Regions from separate parts of the Carnobacterium viridans genome, predicted to be linked through region 4. Evidence: predicted binding sites of a transcription regulator. Region 4 holds the regulator's gene; each other region holds the start of a gene.
The links. The regulator LexA, encoded in region 4, represses DNA repair genes until DNA is damaged. The targets are predictions, from matches to a motif close to CNAACANNTGTTNG.
Positions count from the first base shown of each region.

Region 1: a site for LexA is predicted at 4,057-4,070, ahead of ruvA (Holliday junction branch migration protein RuvA). Genes of this name have one in related genera too.
Region 2: a site for LexA is predicted at 5,869-5,882, ahead of dnaB (replicative DNA helicase). Genes of this name have one in related genera too.
Region 3: a site for LexA is predicted at 3,193-3,206, ahead of recA (recombinase RecA). Genes of this name have one in related genera too.

Region 1 covers NZ_FNJW01000008.1:2,250,095-2,258,355, reverse strand. Annotated here, with positions in the region: gene BLT48_RS12335 (TetR/AcrR family transcriptional regulator) at 1-547, opposite strand, end outside; gene queA (tRNA preQ1(34) S-adenosylmethionine ribosyltransferase-isomerase QueA) at 1,305-2,336, opposite strand; gene ruvB (Holliday junction branch migration DNA helicase RuvB) at 2,347-3,360, opposite strand; gene ruvA (Holliday junction branch migration protein RuvA) at 3,395-4,009, opposite strand; gene msrB (peptide-methionine (R)-S-oxide reductase MsrB) at 4,198-4,635, opposite strand; gene mutL (DNA mismatch repair endonuclease MutL) at 4,717-6,690, opposite strand; gene mutS (DNA mismatch repair protein MutS) at 6,719-8,261, opposite strand, start outside.
Region 2 covers NZ_FNJW01000008.1:1,600,096-1,608,356, forward strand. Annotated here, with positions in the region: gene gyrA (DNA gyrase subunit A) at 1-1,704, shown strand, start outside; gene rpsF (30S ribosomal protein S6) at 1,983-2,282, shown strand; gene ssb (single-stranded DNA-binding protein) at 2,330-2,854, shown strand; gene rpsR (30S ribosomal protein S18) at 2,885-3,124, shown strand; gene BLT48_RS09205 (DHH family phosphoesterase) at 3,338-5,338, shown strand; gene rplI (50S ribosomal protein L9) at 5,343-5,798, shown strand; gene dnaB (replicative DNA helicase) at 5,990-7,375, shown strand; gene BLT48_RS09220 (adenylosuccinate synthase) at 7,561-8,261, shown strand, end outside.
Region 3 covers NZ_FNJW01000008.1:2,239,910-2,248,170, reverse strand. Annotated here, with positions in the region: gene rny (ribonuclease Y) at 174-1,733, opposite strand; gene recA (recombinase RecA) at 2,040-3,077, opposite strand; gene BLT48_RS12285 (competence/damage-inducible protein A) at 3,239-4,501, opposite strand; gene pgsA (CDP-diacylglycerol--glycerol-3-phosphate 3-phosphatidyltransferase) at 4,686-5,267, opposite strand; gene BLT48_RS12275 (helix-turn-helix domain-containing protein) at 5,353-6,216, opposite strand; gene ymfI (elongation factor P 5-aminopentanone reductase) at 6,332-7,057, opposite strand; gene yfmH (EF-P 5-aminopentanol modification-associated protein YfmH) at 7,054-8,261, opposite strand, start outside.
Region 4 covers NZ_FNJW01000008.1:223,622-231,882, forward strand. Annotated here, with positions in the region: gene lepB (signal peptidase I) at 1-504, shown strand, start outside; gene lepB (signal peptidase I) at 526-1,191, shown strand; gene ylqF (ribosome biogenesis GTPase YlqF) at 1,265-2,143, shown strand; gene rnhB (ribonuclease HII) at 2,128-2,901, shown strand; gene lexA (transcriptional repressor LexA) at 2,998-3,621, opposite strand; gene BLT48_RS02585 (DUF896 family protein) at 3,783-4,022, shown strand; gene tkt (transketolase) at 4,154-6,157, shown strand; gene BLT48_RS02595 (YneF family protein) at 6,319-6,555, shown strand; gene BLT48_RS02600 (ABC transporter ATP-binding protein) at 6,655-8,261, shown strand, end outside.

The sequences.
Region 1 (8,261 bases), 2.0 Mb from region 4:
GTTCTTGTTCATCATCTTCTGAACACTCTTTTCTAGCTTTATCAACTAAAAGACTCATAATAGCACTATTAAACATAAAAACAATGGTTTCATACTGTTGATCAGTCAATGAATGATCCTTCGAAAATTCTTTTAATTTACTACAGAGTAATTGCTGAATGTATTCTTGTTTATAGTTAAAAATTGATTTTGTTTGTTCATTGCCTACTTCTTTAATCGTACTCAGAACAATCTGGCGATGCCTGTCAAAAATATCCGCAATAAAGCGACCGGACTGTTGCATTAAGTCCGTTGTGTCTTTAAAACTCTGAGAAAAAAACTTATCCACTTCATCAGTGATTTGTTTTGTGTGTTGTTTAAAAGCAGTATCTATTAAAACTTGTTTAGATTGAAAATTTTTAAAAATAGTTGTTTCATTAACTTCAGCTTTTTGTGCGATCATCTTTGTTGTAGTACTTTTATAGCCCACATGTGAAACTAAATCTAATGCCGCCTCAATTATACGTTGCTGCGTTTTTGTTAATGCTTCCGTGTTTACATTTGCCACTTCATAATGACCTCCAAATTTACCACACTTTTAAACAAGTATGCACTCACTCAATATAATAGTTTATCACATTAATTTTAGAAAACAAGTTATTTTTTAACTTTAAGTCACTTCACTGGTAACCGCTTTCTAATCGTGGTATATTATAAGTGGATAGAGAGATGCTCATATGAGTGAATCAGTTGAATTTCTTTAGTGTTTAGAAGTAGAAGAAGCAAAAAAATCAACATTCTGTTTTTAGTTACAAGATTCACTGTCACATTCGTTTAAAAATAAAGCTGGACCTTAGGCAACACAGTAGTTACGTTTTTTAAAAGTTTAAAGGCAGTTTAACCTAAGTAGTAAAGAAACTGTATGTCGTTTTAAAAGAAGTTCAAGTAAGTGTTTGTTTTAAACTATTCGCTGATTTGCTCCTATCCTCTCTAAAAACCAATAGAAGTTGGCCTAAAAAGCCAACTTCTATTTTTTTTGGGTTGTATGACAAATAGTGTTGATGCATCAAACTAAAATTTCTTCTGGAATGAACGGGTTTGCTTGTATAGAGCCATGAGACCGCCTGAAGCTTATCATCTTCAGGCTTTCAAGCCTCAAACAAAGCGTAATCGCTGAAGCGTCAACGCTCTGTAATTCGTATTGAATCCAATGCATGGCTACAAGCAACCCCTATTCTTCCAAAAATTTTGTATAATCAATTTTAGAAATCTACCAACACTAAAAATTATAGACCCTTTGTTTGTATTCAGATTAATGAAAGACTTTATTTAACAAACATGGCATCTCCAAAACTAAAGAAACGATATCTTTCGTCTACTGCATGTTGATAAGCAGCTAAAACGTGCTCTCTGCCTGCAAAAGCACTGACCAACATGACCAATGTTGATTTTGGCAAATGAAAGTTAGTTGAAAAAGCATCTACAACTTTAAAGGTATAACCCGGTGATATAAAAATATCCGTCCATCCGCTGTCTGCTTTTATTTCTCCATTAAACTTGGTACCAATCGTTTCTAGCGTACGAATAGAGGTTGTTCCTACAGCAATAATTCTACCGCCATTGTTTCGAACAGCTGTTAATTCTGCAGCAGATTCTTCTGTTAAACGATAAAATTCTGAATGCATTTCATGATCTTCAATTGAATCTACACTAACAGGTCTGAAAGTGCCAAGACCTACATGTAACGTTAAAAAGACCAATTTTACACCTTTTGACTTGATTTGTTCTAGTAGTTCTTCTGTGAAATGCAAGCCAGCTGTAGGGGCAGCAGCAGAACCGTTTTCTTTTGCGTACACGGTTTGATAACGTTCACTATCTTCTAATCGCTCTTTGATGTATGGAGGAAGAGGCATTTCTCCTAATGACTCTAAAACTTCTAAAAAGATACCATTGTAAGAAAAATCGATGATTCTTCCTCCATGAGTTAATTCTTCCATTACAGTCGCAGTCAGTCTTCCATCCCCAAAAGAAATGACATCACCCACTATAGCTTTCTTAGCTGGTTTAACAAGCGTTTCCCATTGATCTTTTTCTGTATTTTTTAATAACAATATTTCAAGATGTGCGCCTGTTGATGGTTTTACTCCGTGTAACCGTGCTGGAAGTACGCGTGTATCATTCATAACCAGTGCATCACCTTCATTAAGTTCCTCAAGGATATCCGTGAAGTGCTTATCGTCAACTTCTCCAGTTTCTTTATCTAAAATTAATAATTTTGAACTTGAGCGGTTTTCTAAAGGGGTTTGAGCAATTAATTCTTCTGGTAAATCAAAATCAAAATCTTTTGTTGTTAACATAGTCATACTCCTAATCTGTATAAGTAATTGGGTAACCGAGATGAGTGTAACCCATATGAGTTACAATTCTTCCACGTGGGGTCCGTTGAAGAAAGCCTGCTTGCAACAAATATGGCTCAACCATATCTTCAATCGTTTCAATTTCTTCTCCAATATTAGCTGCAATCGTAGACAATCCAACTGGTCCACCATGATAATTTTCAATCATCGTTTTTAATAATTTTTGATCAACAAAATCTAATCCTTCTTGATCGATTCGCAACATTGCCAATGCTTCATCTGCTATTTGTTTTTTTATCACACCGTTGGATTCTACTTGAGCATAATCCCTTACACGTTTCAACAAGCGATTTGCTACCCGAGGAGTCCCTCTCGATCGTCTGGCAATTTCAATTGCACCTGATTCGATTATTTCAGTATTAAAGATATCTGCTGAACGCAAAACAATATCACTCAGCTCTTCTACTGTGTAATATTCCATATGCGAGACAATGCCAAAACGGTCTCTTAAAGGAGCTGATAACAATCCTGCTCTTGTTGTTGCACCTACAAGAGTAAAAGGCGGCAACGGGAAGTGAACAGGGTGTGCAGTTGGTCCTTGTCCTACAATGATATCTACAAAGTAATCTTCCATAGCAGAATACAACATCTCTTCAACGAGTCTAGGCATACGATGAATTTCATCTATAAATAGAACATCTCCAGCTTCTAATTCATTCAAAAGAGCAACTAAATCTCCTGCCTTCTCGATTGCAGGACCACTTGTTGTTCGTATGGCTACGTCCATTTCATTTGAGATCACCATTGCCATCGTTGTTTTCCCTAATCCAGGTGGACCATAAAGTAAGACGTGATCTAGTGCTTCTTCACGATTCTTGGCTGCTTCTATATAAATCGACAATTCTCTTTTTACTTTTTCTTGGCCGATATATTCCGCTAAATAATGTGGACGTAATGATTTTTCTAACGAAATTTCTTCTGTTGTACTGCTATCACCGGAAATGATGCGTTCTTCTGGATTCATTGTTTTTCACCACTTTTCTTTTTATACACTTGGCTTACTTCTTCATCAATAATCGCAAAGCTTCTCGTAAATAAGCATCTGTCGATTCTTTATTTAATTTACGAATTTGCGGTTCAACTTTTTTGATCTCTTTCACACTGTATCCTAGCGCTTCTAGAGCTTCTACTGCTTCAGTAACATGATTGTAATTATTGGACAACACTAATTCCTGTTGATAATCAACTGTATTTTCTACTGGTGTAACTGTCAAGTCAGCTAATTTTCCTTTTAGATCTAAAACAATTTGTGACGCCGTTTTTTTACCCACTCCTGGAAATTTTGTTAAATAAGCGGCATCTTCATTTTCAATTGCTTGTACAAGACCTTGATGATTATCATTAGCTAAAATAGCTAATCCACTTTTGGGTCCAATACCTGAGACGCTAAGCAATTTTAGATACAATTGTTTTTCAGTATAATCTTTAAAACCATATAACGTAATGGCGTCTTCTCGAACAGCTTGGTGAACATAAATTGTTGCTTCCTCATTTAATTTACTTGAAAAGCGAAACGGGTTAGCTATAAACAATTGATACCCTATCCCGTTTGTTTCAAGGACAATGTACGCAGGACTAACAAATGTCACTATCCCTTTAATGTATTCATACATATTATTTTCTCCATTCACTCATTCTATCGTTGTACTAGATGCAAAAAGGCACACCTGTTCGCTATTTATTTTACCACATTTGCATCCATAAAAGGAGCTGCTACCTAAATAATCCTAGACAAAATAAAAAAGCACCCTCTAAACCGCATGAACAGTTAGAGAATGCTTTTTCTATTTAACTTACTACATTAAGCAAATAATTTGCGGTAACTGTCGTACCCTTCTTCTTCTAATTTATCCACTGGTACAAATCTTAGAGCTGCTGAATTGATACAGTAGCGTAAACCACCCTTATCTTGAGGACCATCCGGAAAGACATGTCCTAAATGAGAGTTTGCATCTGAACTTCTCACTTCCGTGCGTTGCATACCAAATTTTACATCCATTTTTTCAATAACTTCTTTTTCTTCAATTGGTTTTGTAAATGATGGCCAACCGCATCCTGCATCATATTTATCATTTGAAGAAAATAATGGTTTTCCACTGACAACGTCCACAAAAATACCGTCTTTATAAAAATCATCGTATTCACCTGTAAATGGACGTTCAGTAGCTTCATTTTGAGTTACTTCATATTGAATATCGGTTAACTTATTCTTTAATTCGTTTTTATCGTAGCTGTTCATGAAAATCCTCCTTTTTTATTCTACTTTCATTCTACACTTTTTAAAGAGTTGCTTCAATTCATTGAATTTAATTCATTAGAATTAATGAGGGTCTTGGATACGTTTAAACATTTTTTCCATATCTTTATTGGTAAAATGAATCAACACCGGTCTTCCATGCGGGCAATTATATGGATTTTCTGTCTTCTTTAAGTCTTTTAATAACGCTCTAGCTTCCGCATCACTTAAATAATGGTTTGCTTTGATTGAACCTTTACAACTCATCATGATGGCTGTAGCTTCTCTAAACTTAGCAACACTTATACTGCCTTGTTCCAACAACAGATCAATCATTTCTCTTACGATACTCTCTTCTTCACCTTGGTTGAACCATACAGGATGACTTCTTAATAGAAAACTATTCTGGCCAAATGGTTCTAAGAAAATACCCACAGTCTCCAATGCATCATTATTTTCTTTGATCTTGATTGCATCGCTATTTGGGTAATCCAGCATTATAGGTACCAATAAATCTTGCAGATTATTACTGACTTCGCCAATTTTTTTTCGGAAGTACTCGTATTTTATTCTCTCTTGAGCAGCATGCTGATCCAAAATATACAACCCTTTTTCATTTTGCGCAAATAAGTATGTTCCATGCATTTGACCAACATATTCTAGCGTTGGAAATTGGTCAACGAATTCAGTAGAGACCTTTTTTTTATCCATTAATTTACTGGCTGTTTTTAATGGCGATTCTTGGTGATAATTAACTAATTCACTGACTTGTTCATTTGGAATTTCTTCACCATGACTTTCTTGCGGAACATATTCAAATCGAGACTCTTGAGTATTTTCTTGCAAGAAAAACGGATCTTCTTCAGTCTCTTCTACACTAGCCTTTTCAAAAAAATTAGACTCATGATGAGAAGTTGAAGATGAATAATTATTTTCGGACTCTTTATTGTTTTCATTTTTTTCTTTTGAGTTTCTTTCTTGATGAAACTCAAACGTTGTCTGTTCAGTTCCTACCATTGGCAAGTCTGTTTTCTTTTTAAAAGATAAATTCTCTAAAGCATCAGGGATAAGTTGCTCTCTGCTTAGACTCTCATGAATAGCGGACTCTATCAATTGCATCAATTCTTTTTCTTTACTAATGCGAACTTCTTGCTTTGTCGGATGCACATTTACATCTACCAACAAAGGATCCATCTTAATTTCAATAGCAGCAACCGGATAGCGTCCAACCATAAGTTTAGACCGATATCCTGAAATAATAGCTTTATTTAATAAATAATTCTTAATGTAGCGCCCATTTATAATAATAGAGATGTAATTTCGACTTGCCCTCGTAAGTTCAGGTAATGAAATAAAACCCGACACTCTAAAGTCCAAATCTTCTTTCTTTATTTCTCTCATTTTTTTTGCTGTAGCAACTCCATAAATACCTGCTAGAGTTTGTTTCAGATCGCCATTCCCTGCTGTTCGCAACAACTGATTGCCATCGTGAATCAAGCGAAAAGCAATATTCGGGTGACTGATAGCCAATCGATTGACAATATCTGACACATTCGACAGTTCTGTTTGTAAACTCTTTACGTATTTTAATCGAGCAGGTGTGTTGAAAAAAAGGTTTTCTATTGTGATTTTGCTTCCTTTTCTTGCTTCATTCGCTTTTTCCTCAATAATTTTACCGCCTTTTAAAGAAAGGTACGTGCCACGTTCCCCACCAATCGATGTTTCTAGCGTAACCTCTGAAACAGAAGCAATACTAGGCAAAGCCTCACCACGAAATCCAAGTGTACGAATTCGGAAAAGATCATCACGAGAATAGATTTTACTTGTTGCATGTCGCTTGAATGCATTTTGAACTTCTTCTGGTTCGATACCTAGTCCATTATCAATAATCTGTATTTTTTTCAATCCAGCTTCTTCGATAAGAATGTCAATCTGGCTGCTTTCTGCATCAATTGCATTTTCAATCAATTCTTTCACTACTGAAGCAGGTCGCTCAATTACTTCGCCAGCAGCGATTTGATTAGCTAATACATCTGAGAGTTCTTGAATTTTTGCCATCTTTTCCATTCCTTCCTACTAACTATAATCAGTTCAATTTCTGTTGCCAATCACTAATGCAATTCAATGCTTCTAAAGGAGTCATTGTTAATAAATTCATCTTTCGAACAGCTTTAACGACTTCAGTCTCTGAATCTTCAAGTAAACCGAATAAAGAAAGTTGTCCTTCATCCTTCTCTTCAACTTTTCCTTTTTGAGAAGGCTTACTTGAAATTGACGTTTCGTTAGATGAATCTATTTGAGTAGAGCGATTCAACACGATTTCTTCTTTTTGCTCCAGTTGTTCTAAAATAACAGCTGCACGTGAAAGCAAATCATTAGGAAGTCCAGCAAGTTTAGCTACTTGAATCCCATAACTCTTATCTGCAGGACCAGGAAGCATTTTGTGTAAAAAGACTAATTCTCCCTCTTCTTCTACTGCACCTACATGGACATTTGTTAAGCGAGGCAGTCGTTCATCTAATACGGTTAACTCATGGTAATGGGTTGAAAATAACGTTTTTGCATGAACATTTTCATGAATGTATTCAATAATAGCTTCTGCTAAAGCCATACCATCATATGTGGCTGTTCCACGTCCAATTTCGTCAAATAAAATCAAGCTGTTCTTAGAAGCGTAACGCAAAGCTTCATTTGCTTCCATCATTTCGACCATAAAGGTACTTTGGCCTGCAATTAAATCATCTGCTGCTCCAATACGAGTAAATATCTGATCAAATATCGGCATTATCGCTTTATCAGCAGGAACAAAACAGCCCATTTGAGCCATAATAACGGTTAAGGCTAATTGCCTCATATAGGTACTCTTACCAGACATATTTGGACCAGTAATAAGTAAGATTTCATTATCTCGATCCATTTCAACACTATTTGGCACATACGTTTGTTGCCCCAAAACTTTTTCTACAACGGGATGTCGTCCTTCTATCAAACTGATTTCTTGGCTATTAGCGGCCATTAAAGGACGAGTATAATGGTATTTTTCACTTATCGTTGCAAAACTCTGTAACACGTCAATAGCGGCTACTGTTTTGGCCAATTTTTGCAATCGTTCAATGTAGTCTTTAATCGTTTCTCTAACTTCAGCAAATAAAGTATATTCTAGAAGCATGGATTTTTCTTCAGCTTCTAAAATCAGAATTTCTTTTTCTTTTAATTCTGGAGTAATAAACCGTTCAGCGTTTGCTAAAGTTTGTTTTCGTTCGTAACGCCCTTCAGGCAAATTAGCAAGATTGACTTTAGTTATCTCAATATAGTAACCAAAAACACGGTTATAGCCAATTTTTAAGTTTTTAATGCCTGTTGCTGCTTTTTCTTCAGCTTCTAACTGAGCAATCCACTTTTTACCGTTACGCATAGCATCACGGTAACGATCCAATTGTTCATTGAATCCATCTTTAATGACTCCACCATCTTTTATCGAAAGAGGAGCATTTTCATCTATTGCTTGATCAATCAACTGAACAACCTCGGGGACTTGGTCTAAGTCGGTAATCAATTGATCCCATTCATCTTTATTCATTAACTGAATAATTTCAACTAACTGAGGAATTTGAAGTAGAGAAGTTTGG
Region 2 (8,261 bases), 1.4 Mb from region 4:
GCAGATGAATCCGACCGTGATGGTATGCGTGTTGTGATTGATGTTAGACGTGACGTTAGTGCGAGTGTAGTTTTAAATAATCTATATAAATTAACTTCTTTACAAACTTCTTTTGGCTTTAACATGCTAGCTATTGTGAACGGTGTTCCAAAAGTATTGAGTTTGAAATCAATTCTTGAAGAATACTTGAAGCACCAAGAAATAGTGATTCGCAGAAGAACAGCTTACGATAAACGTAAAGCTGAGGCACGAGCACACATCTTAGAAGGATTAAGAATAGCGTTAGACCATATTGATGAAATCATTCGAATTATACGTGGTTCAAAAACTGGTGATATTGCCAAAACAACTTTAATTGAGACGTATGGTTTATCAGAGAAACAAGCACAAGCTATTTTAGATATGCGAATGGTTCGATTAACTGGTTTAGAAAGAGACAAAATTGAAGCAGAGTATACTGAATTGATGGCTTTGATCGCGGATATGGCGGATATTTTGGCGAATCCAGCTCGTGTACACACGATTATTGAAACGGAACTTCTTGAAGTTCAAGAAAGATTTGGAGATGCTCGTCGTACTGAATTGTTGGTAGGAGAAGTATTAAGTCTTGAAGATGAAGATCTGATTGAAGAAGAAGATGTCGTGATTACATTGACTAGCAAAGGTTATATCAAACGTCTTCCAAGTTCTGAATTCAAATCACAAAGACGTGGAGGGCGTGGAGTACAAGGAATGGGCGTTCATGATGATGATTTCATTGAAACCTTAGTTTCTTGTTCTACTCACGATACCTTATTATTCTTTACGAATAATGGGAAAGTCTACCGCTCGAAAGGATACGAAATCCCTGAATATGGCCGTACAGCTAAAGGAATCCCAGTTATCAACTTACTAGGAGTCGACTCTGGGGAAACGGTTCAAGCGGTTATAAACGTTAGAGGAGAAGCTGAAGAAGGACTGTACTTGTTCTTTACGACTCGTCTTGGAACAGTTAAACGTACGGATGTAAAAGCTTTTTCTAATATCCGAAGCAATGGTCTAAAAGCGATTGTATTAAAAGAAAATGATGAATTGATGTCTGTTTCTGTAACAAATGGAGATCAAAATATTATCATTGGAACACATATGGGGTATGCTGTGAGTTTCCATGAAAATGATGTCCGAAATATGGGTAGAACTGCTGGCGGTGTTCGTGGTATTCGTTTAAGAGAAGATGATTACGTCATTGGAGTAGATTTACTAACTGAGGACTCAGAAGTTTTAGTCATTACAGAAAAAGGGTATGGAAAACGTACCAAAGCGAGTGAATATGCGATTAAAGGTCGTGGCGGAAAAGGAATTAAAACAGCTAATATCACAAGTAAAAATGGGAATCTAGCTGGATTAACGACTGTCAAAGGCGACGAAGATATCATGTTAATAACAAATACAGGTGTTATTATTCGCTTTAATGTTTCTGCAGTATCTCAAACGGGCCGTGCAACATTAGGTGTACGTGTTATTCGAGTAGCTGAAGATGTCAAAGTTTCAACTATGGCAAAAGTAGATGCAGAAGTTATCAAAGAAGAAATAGATGAAGCAGGAATCCTTTCTGAATCGCCGTCTATAGAAGACAGTGAACTAAACGAATCGATTCAAGAAAATGATACTTCAAACAATTCTGATAATGATGCTGAAAGCAACAATGATTTAACTGAAGACTAAAAGAGTAGAGAGAATGAGATCAATAGATCATTCTCTCTATTTTTTTATGATTTAACAAATGATGTTAGTGGCTAAAAGAAAATTTCTATTAGAATAATTTTTTTTGCATGTAGTCATAGTCATTAGAAAAGGATTATATATAAGTGCAATTCAAGTATTGATGTTTAGAATGAAATATGCTATACTAAACGGACGTGAGTAATCTAAAGGAACATTAATTAGAATACTCTCCTTGCTCTGTAAAAAGAGCCAAAGTCCATAAGGAGGTGACAGTCAAGATGAGTAAAACAGCAAAATACGAAATTTTATACATTATCCGTCCAAACATCGAAGAAGCTGAAAAAGCAGCTTTAGTTGAACGCTTTGACACTATTTTAAAAGATAATGGTGCTGAAATCACTGAATCTAAAGACTGGTCGAAACGTCGTTTTGCTTACGAAATCAAAGATTTCCACGAAGGAATCTACCATATCGTAAAACTTACTGCTAATGATGCAGCTGCAATTAACGAATTCGATCGTTTGTCTAAAATCAGTTCTGATATTCTGCGTCATATGACAATTAGAGAAGAAGACTAAGCAAAAATGTTTCACATGAAACATTTTTATCGGAAGGAGTGGACAATGTGATTAACAATGTTGTTTTAGTTGGAAGATTAACAAAAGATGCTGATTTAAGATACACTTCAAATGGCACAGCGGTAGCAACTTTTTCATTGGCTGTAAACAGACAGTTTACAAACCAAAAAGGTGAAAGAGATGCAGATTTTATCAACTGTGTGATTTGGAGAAAGAGTGCTGAATCATTTGCAAACTTCACCAGAAAAGGTGCATTAGTAGGTGTAGAAGGCCGTATCCAAACACGTTCTTACGATAATCAACAAGGGCAACGTGTATATGTTACTGAAGTAGTTGTTGAAACGTTCTCATTATTAGAATCAAAATCTAAAAATGATCAACGTAAAGATCAAAATGATTCTCAAGCTCAATCGGGATCATATGGTTCTCAACAAAAATCTTATAACACTAATACACAAAGTAATTCACAAGAAGCTCCCCGTAACCAACAATATCAAAACTTTGGAAACTCTGATCCTTTTGAAAAGAGCGGACAACCGATTGATATTTCAGATGACGATTTACCATTCTAAAAAGAGTGGGACGTAAAGGAGGAATATGAAATGGCTCAACAACGTAGAGGCGGAAAAAAACGCCGTAAAGTTGATTTTTTTGCAGCAAACCACATCGAACACGTGGACTACAAAGACATTGACCTATTGAAACGTTTTATCTCTGAAAGAGGTAGAATTTTACCGCGCCGTGTTACTGGAACATACGCGAAAAACCAACGTAAATTAACTAAAGCAATCAAACGTGCTCGTATTATGGGATTATTACCTTTCGTAACTGACGAACAATAAAAAGATAAAGAGTTGAGGCAAATGTCTCGGCTCTTTTTATTTTTCTCGTTCAACTGTCATTCTAATTTTGAAAGATACTTAATAAAAAACATGTTTCACGTGAAACATACTCACGAAACTTGTTTCATGTGAAACAAGTTGTCTACTTAAAGAACAAGTGGTAAAATAGAGGTTGAACTTTAATTAGGAGAGAGATGGAAAAAGGGGCCTGTTATGAATAAGAAACTATCTCAAGAAAAATTTCCGGAATTCTTAAGTGATAAAAAAATCCAGACAATTATAGCCATTATAATGGTGCTTCAGTTAGTTATAATTATTTTAGGATTTATTGCTAATATTGGAATTGGCTTAGCGTTATTCATTATTTTTATAGTGGTATTATTTTTATTGTATGATTTGGCAAAAAAATTAGCCATTGAAAACAAAAAATACATTTCAGATTTAGCTTTTCGAATTAAGCGCGGAGAGCAAGAAGCTCTGATAAAAATGCCCATTGGTATTCTTTTGTTTAATGAACAGTTACAACTGCAATGGATCAACCCTTATCTTCAATCACATTTAGGATACCAAGAAGTGCTAGGTAAACAGTTAGAAGATGTTGATAGCGAATTAGCCATACTTGTCAAAGAAAGCCAAGATTCTGGATTGAAAAAAGCAAAATGGGGCGATAAAGTTTTCCAAATAATTGTTCAAAAAGATATTAAAGTTGTTTATCTAATGGACATTACAGAATACGCTATCATTCAATCAAAGTATGAGGAAGAACAAATCGTTATTGGAAATATATTTGTCGATAATCATGATGAAATTACTCAAGGAATGACCGATAGAAACATATCTAATTTGGATAACTTTATTACAACTCAATTATCTAATTGGGCTAAATCACATCATGTGTACTTAAAACGCATAACAGAAGATCGCTTTATCGTTATGATGCACAAGAGATCTTTAGCTAAAATGGAAGAAGAAAAGTTCAGTATTATCGATCAGATTAGGGAGAGAACTTCAAAACAAAATTTCCCTCTAACGTTGAGTATAGGTATTGCTTATGGATCTGAAGATTTAAGTGAATTATCTAAATTAGCTCAAAGTAATTTAGATTTGGCTCTAGGTAGAGGTGGAGACCAGGTTGTTGTAAAAGGTTATGATGCTGAACCGCGTTATTATGGCGGAAAAACAAATCCGATGGAAAAAAGAACGCGTGTTCGTTCTCGGATGATTAGTCAAGCACTTCAAGAATTAATGAAGCAATCCGATCAAATTTTTATTATGGGGCATAGGTACCCTGATTTGGATGCCATTGGAGCTTCATTAGGTATTAGAAGAATTGCTGAAATGAATAACAAAGAAGCTTGGGTTATTGTAAATCCAGATGAATTTAGCAAAGATATCTCTAAATTAATGAATGAAGTAGAAAAGGATAATGAAATTAGCCGATATGTTATAACACCTGCTGTTGCTGAACAAATGATTACAAACAATAGTTTAATTGTGTTAGTTGATTTTCATCGTCCGTCTATGGGAATAGCTCCAGATTTAATTTCTCAAACAAATAAGGTAGTTGTTATTGATCATCATCGTCGTGGAGAAGCTTTTCCAGAAAATCCAGCTTTAGTTTACATTGAACCCTATGCTTCCTCGTCAGCAGAACTGATTACAGAGCTGTTCGAGTACCAATCGAAAGAAGCAGATCCCATCAATAAGATTGAGGCTACTGCGCTATTAGGCGGTATTATTGTAGATACCAATAGTTTTTCTCTTAGAACAGGATCTCGTACTTTTGATGCTGCAAGTTACTTAAGATCTTGCGGTGCAGATGCTGTTATGATCCAACGACTATTGAAAGAAGATAAAGAAACCTACCTTCTTCGTAGTCATTTAATTGAAACCATTGAATTTGTGACTAAAAATATAGCCGTTGCTGTTGGTGAAGAGAATACTATTTATGATACAGTGGTAGCAGCACAAACAGCTGATACCATGCTTTCAATGTCTAAGATAGATGCAGCTTTTGTCATTACTAAACGTACAGATAATAAAATTGGCATTAGTGCTCGCAGTTTAGGTGAAATTAATGTACAAGTTATCATGGAACAGCTTGGTGGCGGCGGACATTTATCTAATGCAGCTACGCAATTAGATAACATGACGATAAAAGAAGCAAAAGAACAATTGAGTGAAGTTATTTTAAACAAAATTAAGGAGGAATAACATTATGAAAGTTATATTTTTAGCGGATGTAAAAGGTAAAGGTAAAAAAGGCGAGGTAAAAAACGTTGCTGATGGATATGCACATAACTTTTTATTGAAAAACAACTTAGCGAAAGAAGCTACTTCAGCTAGTATAAGTGAATTAAATGGTAAAATAAAAGCTGATGAGAAAAAAGAAGAAGAGATTCTACAAGAAGCTAAAAAGATAAAGGAATTTCTTGAAAAAGATGAAAATGCAATCGAAATCAAAACAAAAGCAGCTGAAGATGGTCGTTTATTTGGTTCCGTTACAACAAAACAAATTGCTGCTGCAGCTCAAAAACAGTTAAACATAAAGCTTGATAAACGTAAAATTGAATTACCTGTTCCTATTAGAAGTTTAACGTCAATGAAAATTGATGTAAAAATTCATCCAGAGGTAGTTGCCACTATAACGGTAAGAGTCCTACCAGAAAATTAAATTAGCAAAAAAAGCATTTGGCTCAGTAGCATTATAAGAGTCAAATGCTTTTTTTAAACAGAACAATCGTGGAACGAATGTTCTGTTTTCTAGATTGTGTTTCAAGTCCTTTTAAGGTAAAATAACAGAATTGAATACAACTATTTTACGGAAAATAATCGTACTGTTGATAGTGAAAGGGAGAGAATTTATTGGTACAAGAAGCTTTTCAAGATCGCTTACCACCACAGAGTATAGAAGCAGAACAAGCTGTTTTAGGTTCAATATTTTTAGATCCTGAAACGGTTGTCGGTGCTTTAGAATTTATTGAGTCCAAAGATTTTTATCGTCGAGGACATCAGTTGATTTTTCAAGCAATGCTGGAATTAAATAACCATAATGAAGCTATTGATATCGTTACGGTAACCAATGCCTTGGAGTCTAAAAACCAGTTAGAAGACATTGGTGGAATGGCTTACCTAGCCGAGTTAGCTGTGTCGGTTCCAACAGCTGCTAATATGGAATATTACGCAAAAATAGTAGAACAAAAAGCTATTTTAAGAAATTTAATCCACACAGCAACAGATATTGTGACCAAAGGATATGAAGAAGGAGATGAGCTAGCTTCAATTTTAGATGAGGCAGAGCGTAGTATTCTGGAAGTATCTGAAAGGCGCAACAGGAGCGGATTTTTAGCCATCTCAGACGTGTTGAACAGTTCTATTGCTCAGATAGATCAACTTTATCAAAATAATGAAGAAATTACAGGCTTGCCGACTGGTTATCAAGCTCTAGATAAAATGACAGCTGGACTTCAAAAAGAAGAATTGATTATTTTAGCTGCACGTCCCGCTGTAGGGAAAACGGCATTTGCTTTAAATATTGCTCAAAATATAGGCACAAAAACAGATGAAACAGTTGCCATTTTTAGTTTAGAAATGGGAGCAGAATCATTGGTCAATCGGATGCTTTGTGCAGAAGGAAGTATCGATGCTGGCCATTTGAGAACGGGGACGTTATCAGAAGAAGAATGGCAAAGCCTGATTGTAGCTATGGGTAGCTTATCAAAAGCCAATATTTACATCGATGATACACCAGGAATTAGAATAGCTGAAATTCGGGCTAAATGTCGTCGACTAAAACAAGAAAAAGGGAATCTTGGTTTAGTATTAATTGATTATTTGCAATTAATTGAAGGTACTGGGCGTGAAAGCAGACAACAAGAAGTTTCTGAAATTTCTCGTCAGTTAAAGAAATTAGCAAAAGAATTAAAAGTTCCTGTTATTGCGTTGTCTCAATTATCGCGTGGTGTGGAACAACGTCAAGATAAACGTCCAGTTTTAAGTGACATACGTGAATCTGGATCAATTGAACAAGATGCTGATATCGTAGCCTTCTTATATCGTGATGATTATTATGATCGTGAAGAAGGAGAAGATGACGACGATCATGGATCTGCCGGTGAAGACAATGTGATAGAAGTCATTATCGAAAAAAACAGAAGTGGTGCAAGGGGTACTGTTAAACTTTTATTTATAAAAGAGTATAATAAATTTTCTTCATTAAGTTATTATCCAGATGATATGGTACAACGTTAAAAAGACAAATGCGAAGTATTGTTCGCATTTTGTCTTTTTTTTTTAGTAATAAAAAATTAATGTTCGTTTATGTGGATTTTTTTAGTTGAAATAAAAAAAAATATTCGCTTTTTTGTTGAAACAATTATCATTTACTGCTAAAATTAACAAGTATTTGGGTAAAAAAAAATTAATGAGGTGTTCATATGTCTTCAGTAGTAGTCGTTGGTACACAGTGGGGCGATGAAGGAAAAGGTAAAATCACGGACTTTCTAAGCGAAAATGCGGAAGTTATTGCACGTTATCAAGGTGGCGACAATGCGGGACATACTATCCAATTTGATGGTGAAACTTACAAACTGCATTTAATCCCATCAGGAATTTTCTCTAAAGAAAAAATCAGTGTTATTGGAAATGGTGTTGTTGTAAATCCTAAAGCACTTATTAAAGAGTTAGCTTATTTACATGACAAAGGAATAACAACAGAGAATCTGCGTATTTCTGATCGTGCTCATGTTATTCTGCCTTATCATATTCAGTTAGATCAATTACAAGAAGATTCTAAAGGTGATCAAAAACTCGGAACAACAATTAAGGGAATTGGACCAGCATATATGGATAAAGCTGCTCGTATTGGTATCCGAATTGCTGACTTACTAGATAAAGAAATTTTTGAAGAACGTTTGCGCATTAATTTGGAAGAAAAAAATCGTAGTTTTGTAAAAATGTACGATTCTACTGCAATTGACTTTGAAGATGTTTTTGAAGAGTACTATCAATATGGACAAGAACTTAAACAGTATGTTTGTGATACATCAGTAGTATTAAATGATGCTTTAGATGATGGCAAACGTGTCTTATTTGAGGGAGCTCAAGGGGTTATGTTGGATATCGATCAAGGTACGTA
Region 3 (8,261 bases), 2.0 Mb from region 4:
CTCTTCTCTTTATCATCTTCTATATTTTAACAATAAACGCACCGAAATAAAAGCTGGCCTTTTTATTTTATTTTCTTATTCATTTTTTTAATACTAATTTTCAACAACAGTCCCAAAAAAAACCGATACAAGTCAGATTTATCATCGACTCATATCGGTTTCTATACTACTCTTTATTTAGCATATTCTATAGTTCTTATTTCGCGAATAACCGTAATCTTAATATGTCCTGGGTAATCCAGTTCACTTTCAATACGGTTTCTAACATCACGCGCTAGCTTACTTGCAGCTAAATCATCAAGTTTTTCAGGTTTGACCATAATGCGGATTTCACGACCAGCTTGTATTGCAAAACTTTGTTCTACTCCTTCGAAATCATTAGAAATGCTTTCTAATTTTTCAAGTCGGTGAATATAATTTTCAAGTGATTCGCTTCTTGCACCAGGACGCGCTGCAGATATTGCGTCGGCTGAAGCAACTAAAACAGAAATGACAGATGTCGCTTCTACGTCACCATGATGTGAAGCAATTGCATTAACAACTGTTTCATTCTCTTTATACTTCATTCCAATTTCTGCGCCAATCTCAACATGTGAACCTTCAACTTCATGATCCAGTGCCTTACCAATATCGTGAAGTAGACCTGCTCGCTTAGCTAATGTAACGTCTTCTCCTAGTTCAGCAGCCATCACACCAGCTAGTTTAGCCACTTCAATAGAGTGACTTAAAACATTTTGACCATAACTTGTTCTAAATTTCAGACGTCCTAAAATTTTGATTAAATCAGGATGTAAAGAATGTACTCCTACATCAAAAGTAGCTTGTTCTCCAATTTCTCTGATTCTTTCATCCATTTCCTTACGTGATTTTTCTACCATTTCTTCAATTCGAGCTGGATGAATTCGTCCATCTTGGATCAATTTTTCAAGAGTCATTCGAGCAATTTCGCGACGTATTGGATCGAATCCACTAAGTACAACTGCTTCTGGTGTATCATCTATAATTAAATCCATACCTGTTAGGGTCTCTAGTGCTCTGATATTACGACCTTCACGACCTATAATACGGCCTTTCATTTCATCGTTAGGCAACGTTACAACCGATACTGTCGTTTCTGAAACTTGATCAGCTGCAGAACGCTGAATGGCTAACGCAATTAAATTTTTAGCTTTTCGATCTGCTTCTTCTTTTGCTTTTTGTTCAGAATCTTTTACCATTACGGCTAATTCATGAGACAATTCATTTTCTGTTTCTTTTAAAATCAATTGTCTTGCTTCTTCTCGTGATAAAGCTGCAACTCGTTCCAATTCATTTTCTTGTTGCTCGACCAACTCAATAGCTTTCTTCTCTAAATCGTTAACATGTAGTTGTCTAGAACTTAATCTCTCTTCATTCGCCTCGAGTGTGTGTTCACGTTTTTCTAAGCTATCGTTTTTGCGATCAATGTTATCTTCACGTTGCAACAAACGATTTTCTTGTCTTAGAACTTCATTTCTTCTCTCTTTCAGCTCTGCTTCAATTTCAGTTCGATATTTGTGGCTTTCATCCTTCGCTTCTAACATCGCTTCCTTTTTCATGGTTTCTGCTTCTCTTTTTGCTTCTTCCAATATTCCAGTTGCAGTGTTTCTAGCACCAGCTAGTTCTTTTTCGTGGCTTGCTTTGCGGACGAGATATCCAACAATAAGACCGACAACTAAAGTAACGATAGCGAAGGCAACACTTTTAAAATCCATTCTTCCACCTCCGTATCATTTATTTAATTTGTCATTTAATAGTTATCCATTATTTGGTAGAACATGAATAGCTTTATACCAATAAAACCTACCCGTTATCTAATGTTAAATTAATAGATAACTTAATTTTAATTGTAGTGAAGAGACATGTCAACTTAAATAATGGTTTTGTAGCCCTTTCATAAACTTTCATAGTATTGATCCATTTCTTTTAAGAATCCTTTTTCATCCATTTGTAGTAAACTATTTTCAAAAAAAGCCAATAAGCTTAGACGCTTATTGGCTGTTCTCTATCTTCTAGTTCAGTTAATCTTCTAATAAATCAGTTTCAGACTCTTCTACTACTTCACCAGCTTCTCCAATACCATAAGCTGCACGAACTTTTTGTTCTACTTCAGCTCTTAATTCAGGATTGTCTTTGAAGAATTTTTTTGCATTTTCTCGCCCTTGGCCAATTCGTTCGCCACCATAAGAGTACCATGCACCTGCTTTATCAATGATATCTTTTTCTGATCCCATATCCACAAGTTCTCCTACTTGAGAAATACCTTCACCATACATGATATCTACTTCAGCTACTCTAAAAGGTGGAGCAACTTTATTTTTAACTACTTTGATTTTTGTACGATTACCCATAATATCTGTACCTTGTTTAATTTGTTCAGCTCTTCTAACTTCCAAACGAATCGTAGCATAGAATTTCAAAGCACGTCCACCTGGTGTAATTTCTGGGTTACCAAACATAACACCAACTTTTTCACGAATTTGGTTGATAAATAAAGCAATCGTTTTTGTTTTGTTGATTGAACCGGATAATTTACGTAAAGCCTGAGACATCAAACGAGCTTGTAATCCTACATGAGAGTCTCCCATTTCTCCTTCAATTTCAGCACGTGGTACTAATGCAGCAACTGAGTCAATGACAACAATATCAACTGCTCCACTGGAAACCAACGCATCTGCAATTTCCAAACCTTGTTCACCTGTATCTGGTTGAGATAACAGCAATTCGTCAATATCTACTCCAAGTGCAGCTGCGTATTTTGGATCCAATGCATTTTCAGCATCAATAAATGCAGCAATTCCACCTTGTTTTTGAACTTCAGCAACAGCATGCAAAGCTACCGTTGTTTTACCTGAACTTTCAGGACCATATACTTCAATAATTCTTCCTCTTGGAAATCCGCCAACTCCCAATGCTACATCTAATGCTAATGATCCACTAGGGACTGTAGAAATACGTGTATCAACTTTTTCTCCAAGTTTCATAACGGAACCTTTACCAAAGTTCTTTTCAATCTTTTTTAACGCTGCATCTAATGCTTGTTTACGATCGTCTGCCATTAAATAAATCCTCCTCGAGTCTCTTTTATTATTTAATTATTCAATTATTCATTCATATTTTCATCTGCTACAAACATTATCATACCTTTTTTTTATAAAAAAAGCAAGAAAAAAGCGAACAAACATTCGGTCTTTTTTAATCGCTTGATTTCTTTTTCATTTTACAAAACTTTTTGTTCTATAGGCAAATTTAGTAGCACTCTTCGAATCAAATCTAGTCCGGACATGATCGATTTTTCTCGATTATTTTCACGCCCTTTACCAAAGTGATACTCTTTAGCAAATGCTGTTTCTTTAGTAGCAATACCAATCCATACAGTTCCTACTTCTTTATTTTCCAATTTATCTGGGCCTGCAACTCCTGTAAAGGAGATAGCCAAATCTGTATCAAACATCTCTTGTGCTTTTTTTGCCATTTCTATCGCACACTCAGCACTGACTACACCAAACTCTTCAATTGTTTTTTTTGTAACGCCTAAAATAGTTGTTTTTGCATCATTACTATAAGTTACAATTCCACCTTTGAAATAGTCACTTGCACCTGAAACACTTGTTATAAGGTGTTGAAAAGAACCACCAGTCAAGCTCTCAGCAGCTGTAAGTGTCAGATTTTGTTCGTTTAATAAATCTGTCACTACATTTACTAAACGTCTATCCTCTCCATACCCATAAAAATAGCCTCCTATGCGTTGTTGGATGATAGCTTCCACCTTATCCAATAAGAAATGACATGCTTCCTCAGTGCTTCCGTTTGCTGTTAAACGTAAGGTTACTTCATGCTTCCCAGCATATGTAGCAAGAGTAGGATTTTTTTGCTCTTCTATCAAATCATCTAATTCAGCAGCTACTTGAGATTCTCCAATACCAAAGAAACGTAAAACTCTTGATACAAGATGGTTTTCATTTGGACGTCCGTCCATTAGCAATGGCCTTACTTCTTTTATAAACATAGGTTCTAACTCACTAGGTGGACCTGGTAATAATAAAAAGGCTTGTTTGTCTTGATTTAAAAGCATCCCTGCTGCAAGTCCTGTTTCATTTTTTAAAACAGTAGATCCCTCAACCACCATAGCCTGCAATCGATTGTTTTCTGTCATTACTCGTTTGCTATTTTCAAAAAAATTACTTATTTTATCCATAGTACTTGTATCTAAAATTAGTTTTTTATTTAAATGTTCAGCCAATACTTGTTTTGTAATGTCATCTTTCGTAGGTCCAAGACCACCTGAAAGGATAACTAAATCACTTCTTTTTTCTGCTACTTCTATAACTTCTAATAATCGTTTCGGATTGTCTCCAACCACTACTTGGTGATAAACATCTATCCCTAATAATGATAGTTCGCGAGAGAGAAAAGAAGCATTGGTGTTTACTACTTGTCCCATTAAAAGTTCTGTTCCAACTGCTATGATTTCAGCGTTCATCTTACTTCACTCCTAATTCTATAATACGCGAATTCTGTTCCGCAACTTTTATTTGACTTACCTTAAGAACCATAAAAGACTAGTTACTGCCTTCCTATTTTACCATACTTTTTAAGAGGTAAAAAAAAGAAGACCTGTTAAAAACAGTCTTCTCCACATTATTCTTTCCTATTTTAATAATTTTTTATTTTGGACCTTTAAACACTGCACTATTTTTAACAAAATAGTCTACACCAGAATAGATGGTGAAGAATAAACAAATATATAACATAATAGAGGCCATTGGCAACCCAATACCTTCAAATGGTAAATTATCAACCAATAATAAAATAATGGCAACCATTTGAGTAGCTGTCTTAATCTTTCCTGGCCAATCAGCTGCTAAAACAGTTCCACCTTGCTCTACTAATAGCAATCTTAATCCAGTAACTGCTAACTCTCTACAAACAATAATAGATACGACCCACGAAGGAGCTAAGTCTTGCCCTACTAGAATAATTAAAGCTGTCATTACCAACATTTTGTCAGCTAAGGGATCGGCAAATTTACCAAAATTTGTTACTAATCCTCGATCACGCGCAATTTTACCGTCTAACCAATCCGTAAAACTTGCTAAAGCAAATAAAACTGCCCCTACCAACTGTGTAACTTCAATTGTTGATCCTAAAAGTTGAAAAACGCCCCAATCAAATGGTGCCAATACTACAATAACAAATATTGGAATCATAAATATTCTCAATACTGTAAGTTTATTCGGTAAATTCAATTTTTTGCTTCCTCTCTCCAATAATATATGCCTGTTACTATTAAAATCCTTGCCCAATAGCCTTTTTAAACTCTCATTTTAAGGGTTATTCAAATTGAAATTTAATTTCTTGGCGAACAGAATTTTCTGCTTCCGGAGCATATGAGATATCTTCACCATTAAGATTAACTTCTGTTGCAGGAGCATTTCCAATGATAACCACTAATGTTGAAGTACCTTCTGGAACCTCTGTTTCTAAGTTAGAGCCATCCGTTATTAATTGAGCATCAATGGTTGTTCCATCTGCTTCAACACTGATCCAAGATTCTCCACCCGTTGCAGTTAGTGTTAAAGTATTGCCTTCGGAACTTCCTGTAACGGAATAAGTTGTAGCAGATCCAGTAGAGGAAATGATTTCTATCCCTTGATTTTCTTCACTTTCCTCAGATTCAGCTATTTTAGAGGATTCCGTTGCAGATTCAGATTCTTCAGTTGCTGCAGAATCTGCACTAGAAACAGATATTGCTGCAGAATCTTTAGTAATCATTTCTTCATCACCTTGATTATTTGTCTTAATTACTGCAAAATAGATGGCTGCTATAATAGCTACCGCTATAATGCCAATTAAGATTGTAGGTAAATACTCTTGGACTTTTGTTAAAAACACACTTTCTGTATTCTTTCCAACACGGGTTTGATCCGTAGAGACTTTTTCTACATATTCTTCATCATGGGTATGAGGCACCGCATCTGTATATTCTTCTAATAATTGGTCTCCATTTAAGCCAACAGTATCCGCATATTGTTTGATAAATGCACGAGCATAAAATTTTCCCGGCATGACATCATAATTGCCTTCTTCAATAGCAATTAAGTAACGTTTTTGAATTTTAGTCATTTGTTGCAAATCATCTAAAGTATAACCTTTAGCTTTTCTTGCTTCTTTTAATTTTTCACCAATTTCATTCAATTGTCTCACCTACCTGTTCTCTTTTTTAGAGAGAAAATCTCATATTATTTGAATTATAACATACCTGATACTTTAGAAACATTAATTTTTCTTTATACTGCATAACTAAATTTTCTTATTTTAGCCAACCACCGCTGATGACAATAGATTGACCAGTCATATATGCACTTCTTTTATCTACTAGTTGCATAACCCAAAAACTGATTTCAGATACACTACCTAAACGCCCTAAAGGAATGTCATTTTCTAGTTCTTTTACTTCAGTTGAAGTAAAATCCTGGTTCATTTTCGTAGCAATAGCTCCTGGAGAAATCGCATTTACTGTTATCCCCAAACTAGCTATTTCTTTACTATAAGCTTTTACAAAAGCTAATTGAGCACCCTTTGTTGTGCTGTAAAGAACTTCCATCGCACTACCTGTTTCACCATAAATCGAGCTAATAAAAATGATTCTTCCATTCCTAGAATGAGCTAATTTAGACTGTAAATGTTGAAGCAATACAATTGGTGTTTTAACATGTACTGCCCACATATGATCCATATCCACAGTAGAGACTTCGGTTAACAATTGATACGTCGTAAAGCCGCTTGCAAATATCACAGCATCTAATTGAAAAATAGATTTCAGGAAAAGAGGAATTCCTTCTTCTTGAGTCATATCTAAAGACAATGCATAAAAATCTTGCTTAGGGTAGTGTTCTTGATACTCTTGCAATTGTTCTTCAGCACTTTTGATATTTGAATGGTAATGCAGATACAGCGACCAACCTTTTTCAGCTAATTCTTGTGCAATTTTTTTCCCAATATCGCCACTTGCTCCCATTATCAAGGCAAATTTCACGCGTCTTTCTCTCCTTTTGGTAAAATATGAAACGTAGTCATATGATCTTCAATCATAAATTCTTCAGCCGCTTTTTTTATCTCATTTAATGTAATACTTTCTATGATGGGAACAACATCAAATAAAGTTGCTTCGCCATATATAGGTTGACTATATTGATTGGCAATATATTCTAGTGAATTTAACGACTGTAGTTCTTGTCCAATCATTTTCTTTTTAACTATTGCTAAGTTCTCATCAGTTAATTCTGAACTCATTTTTGCTCCAAGTAACAATTTTTTGATTTCGGCACTAAAAACTGCAGAGTCTTTCGTATCTCCACTAACATCAATAAAATGGAACGTACGATCTAAGTTAAATTCAAATGAAAAACTATCATCTATGATACCTTTATCGTATAATTTTAAATAATTTGCTGATGTAGGGCCAAATAATAGCGTTAGCAATAAATCCATTGTTGTTTTGTATTCTAAGGCTTCAATACCACTTGGAATTTCTCTTATTCCTTTTACTCCTACAATACTCTTTGGTCGATTCACAGTCATATGAATAAAATTATACGGTTTAATGTCTTTGACCGTTTCTTCTGGGAAAATTCGTTTGATGGCCTCGGCTGGAGCATATTCTTTCTGTGCTTGATTCTCTCGAATCAACTTCATCATTTGTTCAGGATCTAACTTCCCAACAACAAACAAATTCATATTACTAGGATGATAAAAAGTTGCATGATTTTCATACAATAATTCAGGTGTGATCTCCATAATGCTATCTACAGTTCCAGCAATATCGATGTGTAAAGGGTGTTTAGGATACATATTTCCTAAAATACCAAAAAACAAGCGCCAATCTGGTTCATCCTCGTACATTTGAATCTCTTGAGCAATGATCCCTTTTTCTTTGTTTACTGTTTCCTCTGTAAAATAAGGTTCTTGAACAAAGTCTAATAAAGTTGTTAAACTTTCCGAAACATGACTAGTGCTAGAAAAAAGATACGCTGTTCGAGTAAAACTTGTAAACGCATTGGCAGAAGCACCCAATCGGCCAAACGTGTTGAACACATCTCCATCTTCTTTTTCAAATAGTTTATGTTCTAAAAAATGAGCGATTCCATCTGGTGCAGTAATCATTTCAGTTTTGCCATTCGGTACAAATTGATTATCAATTGAACCAAAGTTTGTGGAAAACAATCCATATGTTTTATGGA
Region 4 (8,261 bases):
GCTTTCTTATTAGCTGGATCAATCACTGTTTTACTGCGAAATTTTATCTTTATTCCTATGACTATTGAAGGTTCTTCTATGATACCAACTTTTCAACAAGATGATCAGATCATAGTTAGAACCATCTATAATAATATAGAGAGATTTGATCTAGTTGTATTTCATGATTCGTCAAATCGAACACTTGTAAAAAGAGTCATTGGGTTACCGGGAGAGGAAATTCGCTACGAAAATGATCAATTGTATATAGATGATAAAAAAATAGCGGAAACATTTCTTGATAACAATTTAGTGAATCATGCTGGTGGGATATGGACTTCTGATTTCACTTTAGAAGAATTAACTGGAACTCAAGTAGTTCCAGAAAATGAGTATTTTGTATTGGGAGATAATCGCAGATCAAGTAACGATAGTCGCTATTTCGGTAGCATTCCACTAGATTCGATTATTGGCGAAACGTCTTTTACTTACTATCCATTTAATCGTATAAAGTTTATTCCATAAATAGTATAAGAAGGTAGGGAGATGCAATTGAGCAAAATTAACTTTTCTGATAATCAACACAAGAGTGAAAATACTTTCGAACCGAGAAACACGCGTCATCTTTCTCCAAGTCAAAAACGCAAAGAAAATAAAGGTCGTGGCAGTGAATTTCTAAGTACTGTACTGTATGGTGTTGTAGCACTAATTATTTTTTTACTCATTCGACATTTTCTTTTTGCTCCGGTAAGTGTAGACGGTGAATCAATGGAACCTACTTTAGAAGATCACGATCGTTTGATTTTAAATAAAATTGACAAAATAGATCGTTTTGATGTGGTTGTTTTCCCAGCTCCAAGTGAGCCGGATAAACAATATATCAAACGAATTATCGGTCTACCAGGAGATACGATTCGATATCAAGATGATGTATTGTATATCAATGAAAAACCGGTTGAAGAAGAGTATTTGGAAAAATCCATCGAAAGTATGACACCAGGAGATAATTTAACAGAAGACTTCTTATTAGCTGCTAAAACAGGTGAAGAAACTGTTCCCGAGGATACTTATTTTGTAATGGGGGATAATCGCCAAAATTCAAAAGACAGCCGATTTAGTGAAGTAGGGTTTATAGATGCGGACACTGTTAGTGGAACAACCAATCTTCGTATTTGGCCAATTGAAAAATTTGGTTCAATTGACGAGGATTAACAAATGAAATAAAAAAAAAGAATGCAACAATAAGTGGTTCTTTTTTTTGTGTAAATAGAAAGGTGAAAATTAAATGACCATTCAATGGTTTCCAGGGCATATGGCAAAAGCAAGACGTCAAGTAACAGAAAAAATAAAGCTAGTCGATATTGTTTTTGAACTAGTAGATGCAAGACTGCCTTTATCAAGTCGCAATCCAATATTAGATGAAATCATTGGAGAAAAACCAAGAATCATCATTTTAAATAAAAGTGATTTAGCGGATCCATTAGAAACAAAAAAATGGGTAGCGTACTTTAATGATCAAGGAATTGCTGCTGTTCCAATTGTTGCTCAAGAAGGAACAGGCATGAAACAATTGATGGGAAAAGCAAAAGAACTGTTGCAACCTAAATTTGATCGAAGAGCGGCTAAGGGCATAAAACCTCGTGCAATTCGAGCAATGAGTATTGGAATTCCTAACGTTGGAAAATCAACATTGATCAATCGTTTTGTCAAGAAAAATATTGCTCAAACAGGAAATAAACCGGGTGTAACAAAAGCACAACAGTGGTTGAAGTTAGGTAAAGAATTGGAATTACTGGATACGCCTGGGATTCTTTGGCCGAAGTTTGAAGATCCTGAAATTGGAAAAAAACTGGCTTTAACTGGAGCCATTAAAGATACAATTTTACAGTTAGATGAAATTGCTATGTATGGATTAGAAGAAATGAAAATTCGAAATCCGGAAATGCTTGCTAAACGATACAGATTAACAGAAGAAGAATTAAATCTTGAATCGCCAGACCTGCTGATGTTAATCAGTGAGCGAAAAGGGTATAAAGATGATTATACTCGCGCAGCTGAATTGATTGTTTTTGAAATTAGAAGCGGTAAAATCGGGAAGTATACATTAGATATAGCGCCGGTTTCTTTACCAAAAAGGCAGGATATAAAATGGGAAAACCGCTGACCATTAAAGATATAAAAGAACTATTAGCGACTGTCACTCACCCTGATGATGAACGGTTGGTTTTAATCAAGAGTGATTCTCGTAAAGGTGTATTAAATGCGTATAAATCTTGGGAAAACCAAATAAGAAAACAACAATTGATTCTCGAAAAACAACAAGAAATGCTGCAAATTGAGCAATTCTTTTGGGAAAAAGGGACACAATTTATTGCTGGAATCGATGAGGTAGGAAGAGGTCCATTGGCTGGCCCTGTTGTTGCAGCTGCGGTCATCTTGCCGCAAGACTTTAATGTCTTGGAAATCAATGACTCTAAACAATTATCAAGTGTAAAAAGAGAAATGTTATTTGACCAAATTCAAGAATCTGCATTAGCTATTGGAATTGGCATAAAAGACCATCAAGTAATTGATAAAGTTAATATTTATGAAGCAACTAAATTGGCTATGATTGAAGCGATTGAGCAACTGCCTCAATCGCCAGAACAATTGTTGATCGATGCAATGCATCTACCGGTCACTATTCCCCAAGAAAGCTTCATCAAGGGAGATTCAAAAAGTTTGTCTATAGCTGCTGCTAGTATTATTGCAAAAGTAACAAGAGATAGAATGATGGCCGAATACGATACAGTGTATCCGGGATACGGTTTTTCTAAAAACGTAGGTTATGGAACAAAAGTCCATTTAGAAGGTTTAGAAAAGCACGGAGTATGTCCTATTCACCGAAAAACTTTTGCGCCTGTTAAAAATTTATTAGGCTGAAGAAATTTTTAGCGCAATAATAAACTAAATTGTTGTACATTTAAAATGATAAAATAAAAAAACGAAGAACCGGGATAACCCCGTTCCTTCGTTTTTTTATTGAATATGACTACGATACAATCCAATTACTTTGCCTAAAATGGTTACTTCATTAAGTAGAATAGGACCCATAGTGTCATTTTCTGGTTCTAAGCGATAATGATCTTCTTCTTTATAAAATCTTTTACATGTTGCTTCATCTTCTACAGTCATAGCAATAACAATATCGCCATTATTTGCAGAGCTTTGTTTACGAATAATCACTTCATCACCATCAAAAATACCTGCATTGATCATACTTTCTCCACGTATGGTCAACATAAATAAAGAATCATTTTCAAATTGCAAGTTTGGCGGCAATGGGAAATAATCCGTCGCTTCTTCTACAGCTAAGATGGGTTCACCTGCTGTTACTGTTCCCAGTAAAGGGATTTTATCAAGAGCAATGCCTAATTTTGATAATCCTAGTTGAGTTAGTTCTATTGCTCTCGGTTTGCTAGGATCTCTTTGGAGGTAACCATTCTTTTCTAATCGAGAAAGGTGACCATGAACGGTTGAAGTAGAAGATAAAGAAACAGCCGTTCCGATTTCTCTTACAGTTGGAGGATAACCTTTCAATTTAACTTGATTATATATATATTGTAGAACTTCAACTTGTCTTGATTCGGGATTTTTACTCATAATATATATAAACACCTCGTTTCTATTATTTTATCACTTTAAGATTACCATATATGATAGAACAAATCAAACAAACGTTCGTAGATTCAGAGGATTAAAGAGTGTTTTTTTCAGAGAAATTTGTTATAGTTGACTAATAAATAAAAAAGTGGAGTGATTCGATGTTGCCAAAAGAGCAATTAGACAGAATAAATGAATTAGCAAAAAAATCAAAAAACAAAGGATTGACTATCCAAGAACAAGTTGAACAAAAGGAACTAAGAGATGCTTATATAACCGCTTTTCGTGGCGGAATGAGAAATACTATTGAAGGTGTAAAAATAGTAGATGAAGAAGGCACTGATGTTACACCCGATAAGTTGAAAGACATACAAAAAGATAAAGGTCTTCACGGAAGATAAAAGTGTTTGTTCAATGATGGGATAACCATGAAGTTCTCCCAGATAATAACATTCTAACCATGAAAGCGTTGCACTTGAATAGAAAGAATAGTAAACTAATAGAGTACTATAAGAGAGTCAAAATCGAAAGGATGATTTTTTTGTTTGATAACACAGACCAATTAGCAGTAAATACAATAAGAACACTAAGTATGGATGGTATACAAAAAGCCAACTCTGGGCACCCAGGATTACCTATGGGGGCTGCTCCAATGGCTTACACATTGTGGACTAAACAATTAAAAGTAAATCCAAAAAACTCGAAATGGTTCGACCGTGACCGTTTTGTATTATCAGCTGGACATGGATCGATGCTATTATACAGCTTGTTGCATTTAGCTGGATATGACGTTAAAATTGATGATTTAAAACAGTTCCGTCAATGGAACAGTAAAACTCCTGGACATCCAGAAGTGAACCATACTGATGGTGTAGAAGCAACAACTGGCCCACTAGGTCAAGGAATTGCAAATGCCGTTGGGATGGCAATGACAGAAGCTCATTTAGCTGCTGTTTATAATAAAGAAGGTCATACTATTGTAGATCACTTTACTTATTCTTTATGTGGAGACGGCGACTTAATGGAAGGTATCTCAGCTGAAGCAGCTAGTTTGGCAGCTCATTTGGAACTTGGAAAATTAGTTGTTCTTTATGATTCAAATGATATCTCTCTAGATGGACCGACATCTAAAGCTTTTACTGAAAATGTTGGACAGCGTTTTGAAGCTTATGGATGGCAACATATTCTTGTAAAAGATGGAAATGATTTAGAAGAAATTAATGCAGCAATTGAGACTGCAAAAGCTGAGACAAAAAAACCTACTTTAATTGAAGTGAAAACGATTATTGGATTTGGTGCTCCGAATGCTGGAACACATAAAGTCCATGGTGCACCACTTGGCGCAGAAGGAATTGAAGCAGCTAAGAAAGCATATGGCTGGGAAGGCGAAGACTTCTTTGTTCCTTCTGAAGTAGCAGAACGCTTTAAAGAAACAATGGTTGACCAAGGAGCTACAGTGGAAGAAGAATGGAAGGCATCATTTGAAGCTTACCGTACGGCATATCCAGAATTAGCAGAACAATTCGAGTTATCTTTAAAAAATGAATTGCCACAAAACTGGGATGCTGAATTACCAATATATGAAGTAGGAGACAATGCATTGGCTTCTCGTGTTACAAGTAGCCAAGTATTAAATGCTATTGCAAAAAAAGTTCCTTATTTATGGGGTGGTTCTGCGGATCTGTCTTCTTCTAATAACACGATGATAGCAGATGTAAAAGATTTCCAAGCTGGTCAATATGATGGAAGAAACATTTGGTATGGTGTTCGTGAATTTGCGATGACAGCTGCAATGAACGGAATCGTCTTGCACGGTGGAACCAGAACTTACGGCGGAACATTTTTTGTCTTCACAGATTACTTACGCGCGGCTGTTCGTTTAGCGGCTATATCTAAGTTACCGGTAACTTACGTGTTCACACATGATTCAGTAGCTGTTGGAGAAGATGGTCCAACACATGAACCTGTTGAACAATTATCTAGCTTACGTAGTATGCCTAACCTATCTATTCTTCGTCCAGCAGATGGAAATGAAGTTGTAGCTGCTTGGGAATTAGCGATCACTTCAGTTGATCACCCAACAATGTTGGTTTTATCTCGTCAAAACTTACCCGTATTGCCAGGAACTAAAGAAGGTGCGCGTACAAATGTTGCTAAAGGAGCTTATGTTATTTCTCCTCAAGCTGGTGAAAAACCAGAAGGAATTCTATTGGCATCAGGTTCTGAAGTAGCATTGGCTATTGAAGCTCAAAAAGCTTTGAAAGAAAGTGGACAAGATGTTTCCGTTGTTTCTGTTCCTAGTTTTGATTTATTTGAAAAACAAGATGCAGCATACAAAGAAACGGTCTTACCAAAAGAAGTACGCAAACGTGTATCTATTGAGATGGGTGCGACATTTGGTTGGGAACGTTATGTTGGTCTAGATGGTGCTTCAGTAGGTATAGATAAATACGGTGCAAGTGCCCCAGGAGCAACAGTTATTGAAAATTATGGCTTTACAGTTGAAAATGTTGTAAAAACATACAACAACTTATAAAAAATGGCCATGTAAGTTGAAAGTTTAACTTACATGGCTTTATTTTGTGAGTAATTAGGATGATTTGCGACTTTTTAGCGTAAGAAGTAGAAATTTTGTTTATTTTTCTACTAATATTTAGTACAATTAAGACTTAGAGGTTCGAAAGGAGTGAATCAAAAATGAATTTAGGTCTTGCTATCTTTTTAATTATTTTAGCCTTAGTTGGTGGAGCAGTCGCTGGTTTCTTTCTTGCTAGAAAATACATGATGGATTATTTCAAAAAAAATCCGCCAGTTGACGAAAATATGTTGCGTATGTTAATGATGCAAATGGGACAAAAACCATCAGAAAAGAAAATTAAACAAATGATGTCGTCAATGAAAACACAAACAACAAAAACGACTAAAAAGAAATAAGGACACATGCTGTCTTATTAATACTAACGTGCGAACAGATAGTTATCTGTTCGCGTTTTTTGGTTAACAGGATCATTAGTAAAGGGGTGAGGAAAGAAAATGGGAATTTATAAAAAATTAGGTTGGTTTTTTAAACAAGAAAAAAAAGCGTATATTACTGGTGTGTTATTTTTGTTTCTTGTAGCAATTATTCAATTAGTTCCTCCTAGGATAGTGGGAGTTATTGTAGATGAAGTTGGTCAAGGAACGTTAACGCTTAAAAGGTTGATCCAATGGTTAAGTATTTTAGTAATTGCAGCGATTGCAAGTTACCTATTTCGTTACATCTGGCGTGTAAATATTTGGGGAACATCTGCCAAATTGGAACGAATACTGAGAACACGATTATTTAACCACTTTACTGAAATGGACAATAGTTTTTTTCAAAAGTACCGTACAGGAGATTTAATGGCGCATGCAACGAATGATTTAACAGCAGTTCGAAATGTTGCTGGTGGCGGGATATTGACCTTAGCGGATTCAGTTATTACAGGAGGTACAACGATTATTGCCATGGCACTAGTGGTTGATTGGAGGTTAACGTTAATTGCATTGATACCACTCCCATTGCTTGCTATAGCCTCACGTGTTTTGGGTTCAAAACTCCATGAGCGTTTTAGAGGAGCGCAAGCGGCTTTTTCTAATATGAATGATAAAGCGCAAGAGAGTATATCAGGTATGAAAGTCTTAAAAACATTCGGGCAGGAAGATGAAGATGTTGAAGAATTCAGACAAAAAACTAAACAAGTAGTTGCTGAAAATCGAAAAGTGTATAAAATTGATTCGCTGTTCGACCCTACGATTACGTTTATCATGGGCATTTCTTATGTATTGACCATTATAATGGGTGGGAGATATATAAACTCAGGCACCATCACTATTGGTGAACTAATTTCCTTTATCAATTATATAGCTATGCTGGTTTGGCCGATGTTTGCTATTGGCCGATTATTTAATATTTTGGAACGTGGAAGTGCAAGTTACAATCGAGTTGAGAAATTACTTTTAGAACGCTCAAAAATCATTGAAAAACCTTCAGCATTAACGAAAAAAATAAGAGGAGATATTCAGTATTCCATTGAAAAATTTTCTTACCCTAAATCTGATGTTCCAACGTTAAAAGAGGTTCATTTTGAACTAAAACGTGGGCAAACGCTCGGCGTAGTAGGGAAAACAGGAGCTGGAAAAACCAGCATTTTCAAATTACTTTTAAGAGAATACGATCGTTATCGTGGACGTATTCTCTATGGGAATGAAGACATTAGAGACTACACGTTAGACGCCTTGCTGCAGCAAATCGGTTACGTACCACAAGATCAATTCTTATTTTCGACAAGTATCAAAGAAAATATTCGTTTTGCTAATCCAGAACTATCGCAAGAAGAGGTTGAAAAAGCAGCAGAGTTAACGGCCATTCATACCGATATCTTAGAAATGCCTAATGGGTATGACACAGTAGTCGGAGAACGAGGCGTTTCGTTATCGGGAGGCCAAAAACAACGGATCTCAATTGCTCGAGCGTTGATTATTAAACCTGAGCTGTTGATTCTAGATGATGCTCTATCTGCAGTAGATGCTAAAACTGAAGAGAGAATATTATCCGCTTTGAAAAAAGAGCGATCTGAACAAACAACGATTATAGCTGCTCATCGAATCAGCAGTGTTAT